Regions from separate parts of the Tepidimonas sp. HKU78 genome, predicted to be linked through region 2. Evidence: predicted binding sites of a transcription regulator. Region 2 holds the regulator's gene; the other holds the start of a gene.
What was found. The regulator NrdR, encoded in region 2, represses ribonucleotide reductase genes. The targets are predictions, from matches to a motif close to CACNANATNTNGTG.
Positions count from the first base shown of each region.

Region 1: a site for NrdR is predicted at 3,874-3,887, ahead of ACPYIS_RS07320 (ribonucleoside-diphosphate reductase subunit alpha). Genes of this name have one in related genera too.

Region 1 is NZ_CP187547.1:1,451,556-1,459,780, forward strand. It holds gene ACPYIS_RS07315 (ribonucleotide-diphosphate reductase subunit beta) at 1-772, opposite strand, end outside; gene ACPYIS_RS07320 (ribonucleoside-diphosphate reductase subunit alpha) at 928-3,831, opposite strand; gene ampD (1,6-anhydro-N-acetylmuramyl-L-alanine amidase AmpD) at 4,014-4,631, opposite strand; gene ilvA (threonine ammonia-lyase, biosynthetic) at 4,692-6,287, opposite strand; gene ACPYIS_RS07335 (OsmC family protein) at 6,533-6,985, shown strand; gene coq7 (2-polyprenyl-3-methyl-6-methoxy-1,4-benzoquinone monooxygenase) at 7,012-7,686, opposite strand; gene ACPYIS_RS07345 (DUF411 domain-containing protein) at 7,701-8,225, opposite strand, start outside.
Region 2 is NZ_CP187547.1:85,459-93,683, reverse strand. It holds gene ribBA (bifunctional 3,4-dihydroxy-2-butanone-4-phosphate synthase/GTP cyclohydrolase II) at 1-279, opposite strand, end outside; gene ACPYIS_RS00475 (riboflavin synthase) at 302-937, opposite strand; gene ACPYIS_RS00470 (sensor histidine kinase) at 1,097-2,137, shown strand; gene nrdR (transcriptional regulator NrdR) at 2,106-2,555, opposite strand; gene glyA (serine hydroxymethyltransferase) at 2,562-3,806, opposite strand; gene ACPYIS_RS00455 (transglycosylase SLT domain-containing protein) at 4,023-4,931, opposite strand; gene ACPYIS_RS00450 (DUF1841 family protein) at 5,548-5,982, opposite strand; gene ACPYIS_RS00445 (ParA family protein) at 6,051-6,668, shown strand; gene ACPYIS_RS00440 (MaoC family dehydratase) at 6,740-7,195, shown strand; gene trmL (tRNA (uridine(34)/cytosine(34)/5-carboxymethylaminomethyluridine(34)-2'-O)-methyltransferase TrmL) at 7,183-7,695, opposite strand; gene ACPYIS_RS00430 (ComF family protein) at 7,706-8,225, opposite strand, start outside.

The DNA of each region.
Region 1 (8,225 bases), 1.4 Mb from region 2:
CGAAGACGATCAGGCTCTTGAGCAGTTTCTGGTCGTTTTCGGGCGTGCCGGTGCGGAAGTTGGGGTCCATGATCGCGTCGATGAACGGGATCAAAAACTCATCCTTGTCCCGAATCGACGGGATTTCGTGGTAGGCGTTGAAGATTTCGCCCTCGTCCAGCCCCAGCGACTCGACGATGTACTGGTAGGCGTGGGTGTGGATCGCCTCTTCGAAGGCCTGCCGCAGCAAAAACTGCCGGCATTCGGGTGCGGTGATGTGGCGATACGTGCCCAGCACGATGTTGTTGGCTGCGAGCGAATCGGCCGTGACGAAAAAGCCCAGGTTGCGCTTGACGATGCGGCGTTCGTCCTCGGTCAGGCCGTTGGGGTCTTTCCACAGCGCGATGTCGCGTGACATGTTGATTTCCTGCGGCATCCAGTGGTTGGCGCAGGTGGCGAGGTATTTCTCCCACGCCCATTTGTATTTGAACGGCACGAGCTGGTTGACGTCGGTCTGGCCGTTGATGATGCGCTTGTCGGCCACGTTGACGCGGCGGTATTGGGTGCCCGGCTGCGCCGACGCTGGCGAAACGGCAGTGGCCGCGGCAGGAGGATGCGCGCCGATCGTGGCGCTGACCGGCGACACATAGTCGAAACCCGCGACGGTCTGCGCAGGGCGTGCACCAAACACGGGCTGGGCCGCCACCGACGGCCGGTGCGTTGGAGCGGCATCGGGCGCTGGACGTGCCGGTTGGGGGGCAGCGGTGGGGGTGTGGTCTTCCCAAGTCAACATGGTGGTGTCCGATTCGGTGAATTATTGAAAAATCTCGTCGAAATGACAAGGGTTTGACGGGGCGTTGCGACTTTTGCGGGGGCTTGATGCCCCGGACTGTGGCGCCGGGGCATCAATCGGGTCATCCGCACGGGTGTCGTGGGCGCTGGCTCTCGTCATTGGCAGGCTTCGCAGCCCGGGTCGTCGATGGCGCAGAATTTGATGTCGGTCGCGGGCTCTGTCACCCTGGGCGTCATGGCAGGCGGCACGGTGGCCGCGGCGAGCGCCGACGTGCCACCCGCCGTCGGCACCGCGTTGAGCGCGCCGCTGCGCACGGTGGCTTTTTCAGCGTGCGTGGCGCTGGTGGTGCGCAGGTAGTAGGTGGTCTTGAGGCCGCGGATCCACGCGAGTTTGTAGGTTTCGTCCAGTTTTTTGCCCGAAGCGCCCGCCATGTAAATGTTGAGCGATTGGGCCTGGTCGATCCATTTCTGGCGCCGTGCCGCTGCCTCCACCAGCCACACCGGCTCGATTTCGAACGCCGTGCGGTACAGCTCTTTGAGCTCCTGTGGCACGCGATCGATGGGCCAGAGCGACCCGTCGAAATGCTTCAGGTCCATGATCATCACTTCGTCCCACAGGCCCAGGCGTTTGAGGTCCTTGACCAGGTAGTGGTTGATGACCGTGAATTCACCTGACAGGTTGGACTTGACCGACAGGTTGCCAAAGCACGGTTCGATCGAGGCGTCGACGCCAACGATGTTGGAAATCGTGGCCGTGGGGGCGATGGCGATGCAGTTGGAGTTGCGCATGCCGTCGCGCGCGATCTTGGCACGCAGCGCGTCCCAGTCCAGCGTGCGCGAGCGGTCCACCTCCAAATAGCCGCCGCGCTCTTGCGCCAGCAGGTCCAAGCTGTCGGGCGGCAGGATGCCGCGCTCCCACAGCGAGCCTTTGTAGGTCGAGTACCGACCGCGCTCCACCGCCAAGTCGCTGCTGGCCCAATAGGCGTAGTAGCACACCGCCTCCATCGACCGGTCGGCGAATTCGATCGCCTGCGGTGACGCATAGGGGATGCGCAGCTCGTAGAGCGCGTCTTGAAAGCCCATGATACCCAGGCCCACCGGTCGATGGCGCAGGTTGGAGTCGCGCGCTTTCTTGACGGCGTAGTAGTTGATGTCGATCACGTTGTCGAGCATGCGCATGGCCACCGTGATGGTGCGCTGCAGCTTGTCGTGGTCGAGTTCTTTGCCCGCGGGGCCGTCTTTGAGGTGCTGAGCCAGGTTGATCGAGCCCAGGTTGCACACCGCGGTTTCGGTGTCGCTGGTGTTGAGGGTGATTTCGGTGCACAGGTTGGACGAATGCACCACGCCGACGTGCTGTTGTGGGCTGCGGATGTTGCAGGGGTCCTTGAACGTGATCCAGGGGTGCCCGGTCTCGAACAACATGGTCAGCATCTTGCGCCACAGGTCGACGGCGCGCACCTGCTTGCTGGGTTGGATTTCGCCACGCGCGGCTTTTTCTTCGTAGGCGAGATAGGCTTCTTCGAACGCGCGCCCGACCTTGTCGTGCAGATCGGGCACGCTGGAAGGCGAAAACAGCGTCCACATGCCGTTTTCCATCACGCGCTTCATGAACAGGTCTGGAATCCAGTTCGCCGTGTTCATGTCGTGTGTGCGGCGCCGGTCGTCGCCGGTATTTTTGCGCAGCTCCAGAAATTCTTCGATATCGAGGTGCCAGGTCTCCAAATAGCAGCACACCGCGCCCTTGCGCTTGCCGCCCTGGTTGACAGCGACGGCGGTGTCGTTGACCACTTTCAGGAACGGCACCACGCCCTGCGACTCGCCATTGGTGCCCTTGATGTGGCTGCCCAGCGCGCGCACGCGCGTCCAGTCGTTGCCCAGGCCGCCGGCAAATTTGGACAGCAGCGCGTTTTCCTTGATGGCGTCGTAAATGCCTTCCAGATCGTCCGGGACGGTGGTGAGGTAGCAGCTCGACAATTGCGAACGCAGCGTGCCGCTGTTGAACAGCGTGGGCGTGCTGCTCATGAAGTCGAACGACGACAGCACTTCGTAGAACTCGATGGCACGCGCTTCGCGGTCGATTTCGTTGAGCGCCAGGCCCATGGCCACGCGCATGAAGAACGCTTGCGGCAGCTCGATGCGTTGCTTGCGTACGTGCAGAAAGTAGCGGTCGTACAGCGTTTGCAGACCGAGGTAGTCGAATTTCAGATCGCGCTCGGCCTTGAGCGCCGCGCCCAGCCGCTGTAGGTCGAACGTGAGCAGCTCGGGGTTGAGCAGCTCCGCCTCCACGCCTTTTTTGATGAAGGCGGGGAAATACTCCGCGTAACGCGTGTGCATTTGCGCATGCGTGACCTCCTCGCCCAGCACCTCTTTGTAGATGGTGTGCAGCAGCAGGCGCGCCGTGGCGTAGGTGTAGTCGGGGTCGGTTTCGATCTTCGTGCGCGCGGCCAGAATGGCGGCCTTGTGCACCTCTTCCAGCGGCACGCCGTCGTAGAGGTTGCGCAGCGTCTCGGCGACGATGGGTTCGGCCTGCACGTCCGGGCCCAGCCCTTCGACGGCGGAGTGGATCAAGGCCTTGAGTTGCGCCAGGTCGAGCGGGCGGCGCTCACCGCGGTCGAGTACATGCAGCACGGGCTGCACCGGCTGCGCCTGTGCGGCTTTGGCGGCGCGCTCTTGCGCCCGGCGCTCGCGGTACAGCACGTAGGCGCGCGCGACCTCGTGGTGGCCGCCGCGCATCAAGCCCAGCTCGACCTGGTCTTGCACGTCTTCGATATGGAACGTGCCACCGCCAGGGCGCGAGCGCATGAGCGCGCGCACGACCGCCTGCGTGAGTTGATCGACCGTCTCACGCACGCTGGCCGACGCGGCGCCCTGCGGGCCGTGCACGGCCAAGAAGGCCTTCATCATCGCGACGGCGATTTTGCTGGGCTCGAATGGCACCACGGCGCCGTTGCGCCGAATGATCTGGTAGTGCGGCAACGTGCCGGCGGGGAGGGGGCGGGCGGCCTCGGGCACGGCCGCGACGCTGGCGCCGGACGGGGGGGTGGAGAGGGTGGTCTGCATGGAGCCTCGCTGAGGGTGATGTCCACAGGGACGACGGCGAAACACTAGATCTAGTGTCCGTCGTTGAGAAAAAACACTACCGCTAGTGTAGCGGGCATGGCGGGCGGGACAAGAGGCCAGGCGCGAAAATTTTTCAATCTCGACGCCCCGCCGATATCCTCGGGTTGCCCCGGAGGGGACGACTAGCGCGGCATGGGGGCCGCGCCTGCGGTGCTGGCAAAGGCGTGCGCGGGCCAGCCGGTCAGCGCGATCAGGCGTGCCCAGTCGAAGCCGGGGCCCGGGTCACGCTTGCGGCCCGGGGCGATGTGTTCGTGGCCCGCCACCGCGCACAAGGTGGGCCAGCGCGCGCGCAAGGTATGGCACAGCTCGGCCAGTGCGTCGTACTGTGCGGGTTCGAAGGTGTCGCCTTCCAACCCCTCCAGCTCCACACCAATGGAAAAATCGTTGCAGTTGGCCCGCCCCTGCCACTGCGACACGCCGGCGTGCCAGGCGCGGCGCTCGCAGGCGACGAATTGCACGAGCTCGCCGTCGCGCCGGATCAGGAAGTGGCTGGACACCTCCAGCCCGCGGATGCGCTGAAAGTAGGGGTGCGCCTCCCAGTCAAGCGTGCCGGTGAAGAGCTGCTCGATCGCGGCGCCGCCGTATTCGCCGGGCGGCAGGCTGATCGAGTGCACGACGATCAAATCGAGCGACGCGCCGGGCGGGCGCGGGCCGTGGTGCGGCGACGGCACCCAGCGTGCCTGGGCCAGCCACGTGCCCTCGGTGGGGGCGGGGTGGTCGGGGGGTGCGAGAGGGATCATGCACTCCTCGGGGCGGATCAGCGCACCAGTTGGTTGAGCTGGAACGAGTTGGGAGTGGAATCACCCGCGCAAAAACAACCGGTACACGGGATTGTCGGTTTCTTCGACGTAGGGGTAGCCCAGTTCGCGCAGGAAGCGCTGGAATGCCTTGTCGTCCTTTGGGGGCACCTGCAGGCCGACCAGGATGCGGCCGTAGTCGGCGCCCTGGTTGCGGTAGTGGAACAGGCTGATGTTCCAGCTCGGGCGCATGAGGGTGAGAAACTTCAGCAACGCGCCGGGCCGTTCGGGAAAGACGAAGCGCAGCAGCCGCTCGTCCTGCGCCAGCGGCGAGTGACCGCCGACCATGTGCCGGATGTGCTCTTGCGCCAGGTCGTCGTGGGTGAGGTCCAGCGTCGCAAAGCCGTGCTTTTCGAAGGCCGCCGCGATCTTGGCGCTCTCGCCCCGGCCGTGCGTGGTCAGGCCCACGAAGACGTGGGCCTGCTGCGCGTCATGGATGCGGTAGTTGAACTCGGTGACGTTACGCGGCCCGCCGGGCAGGCTGCCGATGGCCTGCAAAAAGCGCAAAAAGCTGCCGCGCTCTTCGGGAATGGTGACGGCAAACAGCGCCTCGCGCTCTTCGCCGACCTCAGCGCGTTCGGCCACGAAGCGCAGGCGGTCGAAATTCATGTTGGCGCCGCACAGGATGGCGGCGTACGTCTCACCCCGCGTCTTGTGCTGGGCGACGTATTTTTTGATCGCTGCCACCGCCATCGCGCCCGCAGGCTCGACGATGCTGCGCGTGTCGACGAACACGTCCTTGATGGCGGCGCACACTTCGTCGGTGTCGACGGTGACATAGTCATCGACCAGTTCCCGTGCGATGCGAAAGGTCTCCTCACCCACGAGCTTGACCGCGGTGCCGTCGGAAAACAGCCCGACTTCATCCAGCTGCACCCGTTGGCCCGCGCGCACCGAGCGCAGCATGGCGTCGGAGTCGCTCATTTGCACGCCGATGACGCGGATGTCGGGTCGCACCGCCTTGAAGAAGTTGACCACGCCCGCGATCAGGCCGCCGCCGCCGATGGCGACGAACACGGCATCGAGCCGGTTCGACCCCAGGCCCTGCAGTTGGCGCAGCATTTCCATGGCGATGGTGCCCTGGCCAGCGATGACGTCCGGGTCGTCGAAGGGGTGCACGAAGGTCAGCCCCTGCGCTTGGGCCAGCGCGGTGGCGTGCTGGGCCGCGTCGGAGTAACTGTCGCCGTGCAGCACCACATCGCCACCGAGCGCGCGCACGGCGTCGATCTTGACCTGTGGCGTGGTGGTGGGCATGACGATGACTGCGCGCGCGCCCAGCTTGTGCGCGCCCAGCGCCACCCCTTGCGCATGGTTGCCAGCCGAGGCGCAGATGACGCCGCGCTGCAACTCCTCGGGCGACAGGTGCGCCAGCTTGTTGTAGGCGCCGCGCAACTTGAAGCTAAAGACCGGCTGCTGGTCCTCGCGCTTGAGCAGCACCTTGTTGTGCAGGCGGCGGCTGAGATGGCGCGCGGGCTCCAGCGGTGTCTCGCGCGCCACGTCGTATACGCGCGCGGTGACGATCTTTTTCAGATAGTCGGCCGGGGTCAATTCGGTGGCCGAGCCTAGAGCAGGGTGAGATGGAGGGGCTTTGGCGGGCATGACGATGACGTGAGCGTTGCGTCTATCATAAGGTGCCGTCGGCGCTGCGGCCCGCCGCCGGTGTTCAAAAAAAAGCCCAGGCGCGATGCCTGGGCTTGGAACCACCCATAGAGGGCAGAGGAGACAACCGTTGGAGGCTGAGCGCTTTTCGCGTCGCCCACGCCCTCTATTATAGCTGGCTGATATTGCGGTGCAACATTTTTGGCGTCACGAGGCGGTGCTCGTGTCGTTCTGGAGACAGTCGTATGGAATGCTCGGTGACCTGGACCGGCGCCCTGGGTGCCGGCTCGAACATGGGTTTCGTGGCCGCGACGGGCAGCGGGCACGTGGTGGCGATGGACGGCGCGGTCGACCCCGCCCAGCCGCAGACCAGTGGCGCCAATCTGGCCCCACGCCCGATGGAGCTGGTGCTGGCAGGCACGGGTGGCTGCACCGCCTATGACGTGGTGCTGATCCTGCGCCGGGGCCGCCACGACGTGCGCGGCTGCCAGGTGCAGCTCAAGGCCGAACGCGCCGAGACCGACCCCAAAGTGTTCACCGCCATCCACATGCACTTCGTGGTGCACGGCAAGGGCGTGCCGGCCACTGCGGTGGAGCGCGCCATCGCGCTGAGTCACGAAAAATACTGCTCGGCCAGCATCATGCTGGGCAAAACGGCCGCCATCACCACCAGCTACGAGGTGGTCGACGTCGCTTGACGGGCAGCGGTGCCAGAGCGCCGGCGTCAGATCCGGTGCGCGACCGTGGTCATGACTTTGGCGGCGGCGCGCATGACCCATTTGACGGGGGCCGGCAACTCGACCCCGCCGGCCTGCTGCGCCTCGCGTGCGTGGCGGACTTCGTCCGCTTTCATCTGCGCCACGATGGCGCGTGAGGCCTGGTCGGGCACGGGCAGGCGCTCCAGGTGGCCGTCCAAGTGAGCCTCGACCTGGCGCTCGGTCTCCACCACGAAGCCCAGGCTGATGCCGCGCCCAGCCAGCCCGGCACCCAGGCCGATGGCGAGCGCCCCGGCATACCACAGCGGGCACAGCAGCGAGCGGCGGTCGCCCAGTTCGTCCAGCCGCTGCTGACACCACGCCAGGTGGTCGGTTTCGTCCTGCGCGGCAGCCTCCAGATGGCGGGCCGTGCGCTCGCGCGTGCGGGCGTCGCCCGGTCCCAAGCGCGCGGCCAGCGCCTGGCCGGTGTAGAGTGCCTGGGCGCAGATCTCGCCGACGTGGTTGACGCGCATGAGCGCCCCCGACAAGCGCCGCTCCTCGGGCGACAGTGGCGCCGCCTCGCTACGTTGCCCCGACGCGGCACCCGGTGTGGGGCGTGCCGCGTGGTGCGGGGCCAGCAGCGTACGCAGCGCGTTGTCCGCGGTGATGAGCAAGGCGTCGGTCACGGTCGTCATGGCAAGCATGCTAGCCCAAACCGTCATGGCGCGGGTTTGATCTCGGTCACGACATACGCGCCCTGGTGTTTCTGGGCGCGAAAGCGCACTTTCATTCCCACTTGCAGGCCTTGCAGCATACTCGGGTCACGCACCTGAAAGGCCATGGTCATGGGCGGCATATCCAACTCGGCGATCTCGCCATGGCGCAGCGTGATCTTGCCCGCGCTCGGGTCGAGGCGACGCACCTCGCCGTCGGCCCAACCGGGCTCCACCCCCGGTGTGGCAGCGGTCGGTGCCTGTGTCTGGTGGTAGCTGGCATAGACCCGGGTAGTGCCGTCGCGCTGCACCAGCAATACATCGTACGGGTCGCGGCGGCCACCGTACTCGGGGCCGTCCATGCCGGGGCTGCCGACCGGCATGCGCGGCACGGCCAGTCCCAGCGCCGCCGGACGCTCGCGCAACAGCCGTTGGATGTCACTGGCGGGCACGTGGCCCTCGATCACATAGCCCCCCACGCGCGCGGTGTGGCACGAACCCAGCGCCTGGGGCATGCCGAGCCGCTGGCG
Region 2 (8,225 bases):
GTTGCGCGGCACCATGGGCGGCAGCTGCAGCTGCTCGCAGCGCTGGCGCGTCAGCGTCAGGCAGATCAGCCCGCGGCCGTACTTGGCCATGAAATTGATCGCTTCGGGCGTGACATGATCGGCGGCGAGCACCAAGTCGCCTTCGTTTTCGCGGTCTTCCTCATCGACCAGGATGACCATGCGCCCGGCGCGCAACTCGGCGACGATGTCGTCGACCGGTGAAATGGGGGCCACGGCCTCGGCCGGGCCAGCAGAGGGGGCGCAAGCAGGGGTGTGCATAGGGTAGATCGCGCCGTCGCCGTCACGCCGACGCCGGCGTGGCGCCGAGCGAGAGCATGCGTTCGACGTAACGCGCCATCATATCGATCTCGAGATTGACCCGCGATCCAGCCGCCAATGTACCCAGCGTGGTGTGCTGCACGGTGTGCGGGATGAGGTTGATGGTGACTTCGCACCCGTCGGGGCGGTCGGTGACCTGGTTGATGGTTAGGCTGACGCCGTTGACCGTGATCGAGCCCTTATAGGCCAAGTACTTGGCCAGCACGGGCGGTGCGAGCACGCCCAGTGTCCACGACTCGCCCACCGGCTCCAGCCGCGTGACGGTACCCACCCCGTCCACGTGGCCGCTGACGATGTGGCCACCCAGCCGGTCGGTGGCGCGCAGCGCTTTTTCCAGGTTGACGGGCCCGGGTTGGTCCAGCCCCGTGGTGCGGGCCAGCGACTCGGCCGAGACGTCCACGGTGAAGGCACCCCCCGCCCGATCGAGCGTGGTGACAGTCATGCACGCGCCGTTGATCGCGATGCTGTCGCCCAGTCCGACGTCGTCGAGGTAGTCCGGGGTGGCCGCCACCTGCAGCCGCAGGCCATGATCCGGGCCGCAGCCCAACGGGTGCAATGCCTCGATGCGCCCGACGTGCGTGATGATGCCGGTAAACATGGCCCCGATTGTCGCAGCTTCCGCACGTACGACAGCGCCTCGTTGGCGTACACGCACCTGCAACGGGGCGACGGCGTTACCATCGGCGCGGCAGCGATCGGCGTGCCCGGTGGCACGCGGCCAGTTTCTATGCTGCCAACATCGCGTCGACCCCACACCATGCGCCAGCGACCCACCGCGCGTTTGACGGTACCGGATTTTCGCAATCTGGGGGTGTTGCTGCGGCTGCTGCTGCTGGCCGAGGGGTTGCGGCTGCTGTGGTGGGCGATCGAGGCCCCGATGCGTGGGCACGCGTGGACGGGCTGGTGGAGGGAGGGCGCGCTGTACGAACCCGTGCTGCTGACGGTCACGGGTGTACTGGCATGGTTGGCGCCGTGGCTGCGCCGTCTGCCGCCCCTGCGGGCTCTTTGGATGACCGCGTTGCTGGCGGTGGTGGTGGCGTTGCTGTGGCGTTTCGGGCTGCAGCGCCTGGGCCTGACGGTGCCGCCACTGGCCACGGTGGTAGTGGCGACGCTGGCCGTGTGGCTGGCCGTGGTGGGCTATTTCGACTGGCGGCACCAGCGCCTGTCGCCCGCGCTGGCTGAGGCCCGGTTGCTGGCGCTGCAGTCGCGCATGCGGCCACACTTTCTGTTCAACAGCCTCAATGGCGTGTTGACGCTGATCCGCCGCGATCCCGGGCGCGCCGAAGCGATGCTGGAGGACCTGGCCGACCTCTACCGTGCCCTTCTCACCGAGCCCCGGGCTCTCGTGCCCTTGCGTGAGGAGCTGGCATTGGCGCGTGCCTACCTGGCGGTGGAGCAGGTGCGCCTGGGTGATCGGCTGCGGCTGGCGTGGCAGGTCGACACCGCCCCCGACGATGCCTTGTTGCCGCCGCTGACACTGCAGCCGCTGGTCGAGAATGCCGTGCGCCACGGTATTGAACCCCGCGAGGAGGGGGGCTGCGTCACTGTCGAGGCGTTTCGCGACGACGACCATTTGGTGCTGTTCGTGCGCAACCCGCTCCCGCCGCCGCAGGCACCACCAGGCGCGCGGGGGAATGGGCTGGCGCTGGCCAATCTGCGCGAGCGGCTGGACTTGCTGTACGACGCCGAAGCGCGGCTGCGCGTGTACGAGTCCGAGGGTGAGTTCGTGGCCCAGGTGCGACTGCCGATCCGCGCCCGCGACCCTGTCAGCCGCGCACCTCGTCGATCAGTGTCCTGAAGGCGTCCACGTCCTCGAAGCTGCGGTAGACGCTGGCAAAGCGCACGTACGCCACTTGGTCGAGCTGGCGCAGCTCCTCCATCACCCATTCGCCAATGCGCTGCGCGGGCACCTCGCGCGTGGGCTCGGCCAGCAGTTTTTCTTCGATGCGGGCGACGGCGGCATCGAGCCGTTCGGTGCTCACCGGTCGCTTGCGCAGCGCCAGCGCCATGCTGGCGCGCAGTTTGGCGGGGTCGTAGTCGACGCGCCGCCCGTCTTTCTTGACCACTTGCGGAAAGGTGACCTCGGCGCGTTCGTAGGTGGTAAAGCGCCGCTCGCAGCCGGCGCAGCGGCGGCGGCGGCGCACGAATACCCCATCGTCGGACTCGCGCGTCTCCACCACCTGGGTGTCGGCGTGTCCGCAGAAGGGGCACTTCATGGCGCGTCAGCCGTAGACGGGGAAGCGCGCCGTCAGCTCGGCGACCTGCGCGCGCACGCGCTCGACGGTGGCCGGATTGTGCGGATCGTCGAGCACGTCGGCGATCAGGTTGGCGGTCAGCCGCGCCTCGGCCTCTCGGAAGCCGCGCGTCGTCATGGCGGGTGTGCCCAGACGGATGCCGCTCGTGACCATGGGCTTTTGCGGGTCGTTGGGGATGGCGTTTTTGTTGACCGTGATGTGCGCTTGTCCCAGCACGGCCTCGGCCTCTTTGCCGGTGATGCCCTTGGCGCGCAAATCGACCAGCATCACGTGGCTTTCGGTGCGGCCGCTGACGATGCGCAGGCCGCGCGCCTGCAGTGCCTCGGCCATGGCTTGGGCGTTGCGCACCACCTGCTGTTGATAATCGCGGAACGCGGGGCTCAGCGCTTCTTTGAAGGCCACCGCCTTGGCAGCGATCACGTGCATCAGCGGCCCCCCTTGCAGGCCGGGGAAGACGGCGCTGTTGATGGCCTTTTCGTGCTCGGCCTTCATCAGGATGATGCCGCCGCGCGGGCCACGCAGGCTCTTGTGCGTGGTGGAGGTGACCACGTCGGCGTGCGGCACGGGATTGGGGTAGACGCCGGCCGCGATCAGGCCGGCGTAGTGCGCCATGTCCACCATGAAGATGGCGCCGATTTCTTTGGCCACACGGGCGAAGCGTTCGAAGTCGATGCGCAGGCTGTAGGCGCTGGCCCCGGCGATGATGAGCTTGGGCCGGGTTTCGTGCGCCTTTCGCTCCATCGCGTCGTAGTCGATTTCCTCACGCTCGTTGAGGCCGTAACTCACGACGTTGAACCACTTGCCGCTCATGTTGAGCGCCATGCCGTGCGTGAGGTGGCCGCCCTCGGCCAGGCTCATGCCCATGATGGTGTCGCCGGGCTTGAGGAAGGCGAGGAACACCGCCTCGTTGGCGCTGGCGCCGCAATGGGGCTGCACGTTGGCGGCCTCGGCGCCGAAGAGTTGCTTGACGCGGTCGATGGCGAGCTGCTCGGCCACGTCCACGTGCTCACAACCACCGTAGTAACGCCGGCCGGGATAGCCTTCGGCATATTTGTTGGTGAGCTGGGTGCCCTGCGCTGCCATGACGGCGGGCGAGGCGTAGTTTTCGCTGGCAATCAGCTCGATGTGCTGCTCTTGGCGGGCGTTTTCGGCCTGGATGGCAGCCCAGAGCTCGGGGTCGGTCTGTTCGATGAGGATATTGCGGTCAAACATGGGCAGTCCTGTCGGCGGCGTTGCACCCGGGTGCGGCGGTTTGTCACACGGGTTGCCCAGGCGAACGGCAGACCGCCGCGCTGGCCACGTCGTGAAGACGCGTTCGTGCGGCTGCGCGCTTCCCCGTGGTGAGCCCCACGTCGGTTGGCGGCGTGGCGGCCTTCCCGGAAAGGCCGCTGCCGGACCTATCGCCAGTCGCGCGCGCGGCAAATTCTATCAGGACGGTCGCGTCCCCCTCGCCGGTGGCGCGTCGTCTGGGGTGGGCTCACCTCCGATTCGCAACGGCAGGGCGCCATTGGTCTCTTCCTGTGCCGCAGCGTCCACCACCAGACCCGGGGGCAGCGGCATCGAGGCGGTGAAGCCCACCTGTTGGCCGGCGGCGACGCGTTTGAGCCGCTCCTGCTCCGCCATCACCTTGACGATATAGTCGCGCGCATCGACGCTGACCGCGCCCACGTACAGCCGCAGGCCGCCAGGTACGGAGCCTGCCGTTCGGATGGCATCGTGCAGGATTTGCGCACCCACCCGCAGGTTGCTGAGCGGGTCGAAGGCGGCCAGCGTGCCGCCCAAGTCATCGAACTTGTCGGCGTGTACGCGGGTGTGGACCTGCATCAGCCCATGGGCGCCGAAAGGACTGGCGGCAAAGGGATTGAAACGCGACTCGATGGCCATGACGGCCAGGATCAGCGCCGGATCGAGCCGCAACTGACGGCCCACCTGGTGCGCCTCGGCTACCAGCGCAGCCAGCGGTTCGCTGGCGACACGGTATTTGCGCGCCAACCACTGCGCCACACGCTGCTGCTCGGGGGGCAGTGCCTGGGGGTCCATCGCCGCGGGGCGGTCGGCTGCCGCCGAGGCGGGTATTTCGGCGCCGAGGGTCAGCGCGGCGTGCCGTTCCAGCAGCCAGTCGGCCATACCGCGTTCGAGTTGGGCGCGCAGCTGGGGCTGCGCCAGCAGCAGCGCTACGATGGCCAGGACGCCCACGCCCAGCGCCGCCAAGCCGTGACTCGCCGCGCGCCAGAGCCGCATCCATCGGTGCCCCACGCGATGTGGGGGGGTCGGGCGGTTGGCCCCGGCCCGCGGGCCGGCGGCGAAAGCGCCCGGGGTGTCGATGCACGTCGTCATGCACACACTCCTTGTTCGTTGTCCGCGGCGGTCCGCGCCAGCCGCTCCCGGTTGGGTGGCGGGCGGACACGCCGTCCATGGCGCCGATGCGTGGCATCGGCGGTCGATTGGCCCCACTCGCCATGGCGGTCGGGGCAGCGGTGCGGGGTCGATGGCCGCACCCAACCTAGGGTTGACCCTAGTCGTTGGGCGCGATGGTAGGGCCCTCGACATACCAAGTCAATACTTAGAGAGCAGCTTTTTATAACCAATATTGTTTTTCTGCGGCGCAGTAAGCGGAGGGCGGCGATGGGAATCGGGGTTTTCCTGGGGCAATGAACAGCCGGTGAGCCATGAAAAAAATTGGCGTGCGCGGGCCTCGCGACTGCCGTACAGTACAGACGTCGTCTCCGGTTACTCAGGGCATCCCGCCCCGTCCGGAGCGACGGGCCCGCCCGGGTGGTCACGCCCAGGCCTGGCCAGCATGATGGGAGCAATCCCTTGCTTCCGGCAGCGTGCGACATGACCCTCCGCGCTGCCTCGCCCGGCACGACTGGGTCGTGCCAAGGCCCCGACGGGTGCAGCCCGACGGGGCCTTTTCGTTGGGGTGCTCGCGCTCGAGGGTGGCGGCGTGTCGTCAGTCGGCCGTGGCGCGGCGGCGCACCTCTGCCAGATACGCGTGTCCGTCGGGCGCTCGCCCTTTCTGTTGGCTCTCCCACAGCATGCGGCCCAGGCACTCCATCACCTCGTGGTGGGCGGCATGCAGCGAGCCGCGACGCGCGGCCAGCAGCTCGACCGCCTGCCGAATGCCCGGGGGCTGGTCGATCGAGCATTGCTCGCTGATACTCAGGTGCATCGACAGGTGCAAAAACGGGTTGTCGCGCGCGGGGTCGGCCTCGGCCATCGAGCGCAGGGCGCCTTCCAGGTCATCCAACTCGGCGTGGTACTCGGGGTGGCGCAGCATCCACTCGTAGGCGAGCGTCTCGATCGGCTCGAGCGGCTGGCCTGCGCGGCCTTTGGCAAAGGCACCGCAAAAAAAACGGCGCACGTCGGCTTGCGATGGCGTGAACATCCCGCGATTGTCGCTCGTCATCGGCTACCATGTGGCGTCATTCCATGGACGGCATGGAGAGGACCCGCATGCCCGTGCTTGCCATTGCCAACCCCAAAGGCGGCGTCGGAAAGACGACGCTGGCCACCCACATTGCCGGGTATTGGGCCCGTTGTGGCCGCCGGGTGATGCTGGGCGACGTGGACCGCCAGCAGAGCTGTGCGCGCTGGCTCGCGCTGCGGCCGGCGGCGGCGCGCCACATTGCCGGGTGGGATGCGAGTGCGGGGGGGACGCTCAAGCCCCCGCGCGGCACGACGCACGTGGTGCTCGACACGCCTGCGGGCCTGCACGGTCAACGCCTGCGCGAGGTGCTGCGCCGCGCCGACACCCTGTTGGTGCCGCTGCAGCCCGGGGTGTTCGACATGTTTGCCACGCACGATTTTTTGCAAGTGGTGCGCGAGCGTGCCCGCGATGGTTTGCGGGTGGCGGTGGTGGGCATGCGCGTGGACGAGCGCACGCGCTCGGCGCAGCAGCTGCGGGCCTATCTGGACGGGTTGGGGGTGCCGGTGGCGGGTTTCGTGCGCGAGGCGCAGGTGTATCGCCACTTGTCGGCGCAGGGCCTGACGCTGTTCGACGTGCGCCCGCCGCAGGTCGAGCGCGAGCTGGCGCAGTGGCAGCCGCTGCTGGACTGGGTGGACGCGCGTTAGGTGGTGTCGGTGCACGCGCGTGTCGCGCGTTCGTCACGGGGGCGTCGCGCGAAGCGGCTACAGTGGCGGGCATGAAAGTCTTCGAATCCCTCGACGCGCTGCAAGCGGCCGTCGGCACCGAAGTGGCGGTCACCGACTGGCTGCCCATGACCCAGGAACGCGTCAACCGATTTGCCGACGCAACGGACGATCACCAGTGGATCCACGTCGATGCCGAGCGAGCCGCAAACGGGCCATTCGGCGGCACCATCGCGCACGGCTTTTTGACGCTGTCGTTGCTGCCCCGATGGATGGCGGAGGCGGTGGACGTGCGTGGGGTGCGCCTGGTGATCAACTACGGCGTCAACCGCGTGCGCTTTCCGGCCCCGGTGCGGGTGGGGGCGCGTGTGCGCGCGCGCCTGCAGTTGCAGTCGTTCGAGCCGTTGACGTCTGGCGGGGCGCACCTGTGCTGGTTGGCCACGGTCGAGATCGAGGGGCAGCCCAAGCCCGCCTGCGTGGCCGAGCTGCTGTTGCGCTACGTCGTTTGAGCGCTGGCGGCACCGCCCGTGGGTGCAGGCGGGGCCGTGCCGGCAAACCCCAGCTGCCGCCAGGCCTCGTACGCGACCACGGCCACCGCGTTGGACAGATTCAGGCTGCGCTGCCCCGGCCGCATGGGCAGGCGCAGGCGCCGTTCGGGCGCAAAAGTCTCCAGCACCGCCGGTGGCAGCCCGCACGACTCGGCCCCGAACACCAACCAGTCACCCGCCGCGAATGCCACCTCGTGGGGCGTGCGCGTGCCGCGTGTGGTGAGGGCGAAGCAGCGCTGCGGGTCGGGACGTTCGGCGGCGACGAACGCGCCCCACGAGGCGTGACGGCGCACGTTGGCATACTCGTGATAGTCCAGCCCCGCGCGCCGCAGCAGCCGGTCGTCCATCGAAAAGCCGAGTGGCTCGATGAGGTGCAGCGCGCAGCCGGTATTTGCGCACAGGCGGATCACGTTGCCGGTGTTGGGCGGGATCTCGGGCGCGACCAAAACGATGCGAAACATGGGGCGCGCATTATTCCACGCGGGGTGGGGTGCGGGCGACGACGAGGGCGCTGACGCGGGTGGCGCCCGCGTCGAGCAGCGCGAGCGTGGCCGCGCGCAGCGTGGCGCCGGTGGTCATGACGTCATCGACCACCAACACACGCCCCCCGGCGAGGGCGGCGCGCGCGTGCGGCGCGACCGTGAACAGCCGGGAGACCTGCGCGAGCCGCTCCTGTCGGCCCAGGTGGTGCAGGATCGGGGCATCGGCCGCGCGCTCCAGCGCCGTCGGCAGCGCGCGCGGGGTGGCGGTCAGCCGGGCCAGCGCGCGCATCAACGCCCAGGCCTGGTTATAGCCCCGCTCGGCCAGCCGCTGTGGCGTCAGTGCCACGGGCAGCCAGAGGTCGGCGTCGGCCAGCAGCGTGGGCAGCGCCGGGTCGTCGAGCCACAACTGGGCCAAAGGGCGCGCCAAACCCGGGCGCGTGCCGGACTTGAGTGTCAGGATCCACGCATCCCACGGGTAGCCGTAGTCCACGCGCGCGAGCACCCGCGTC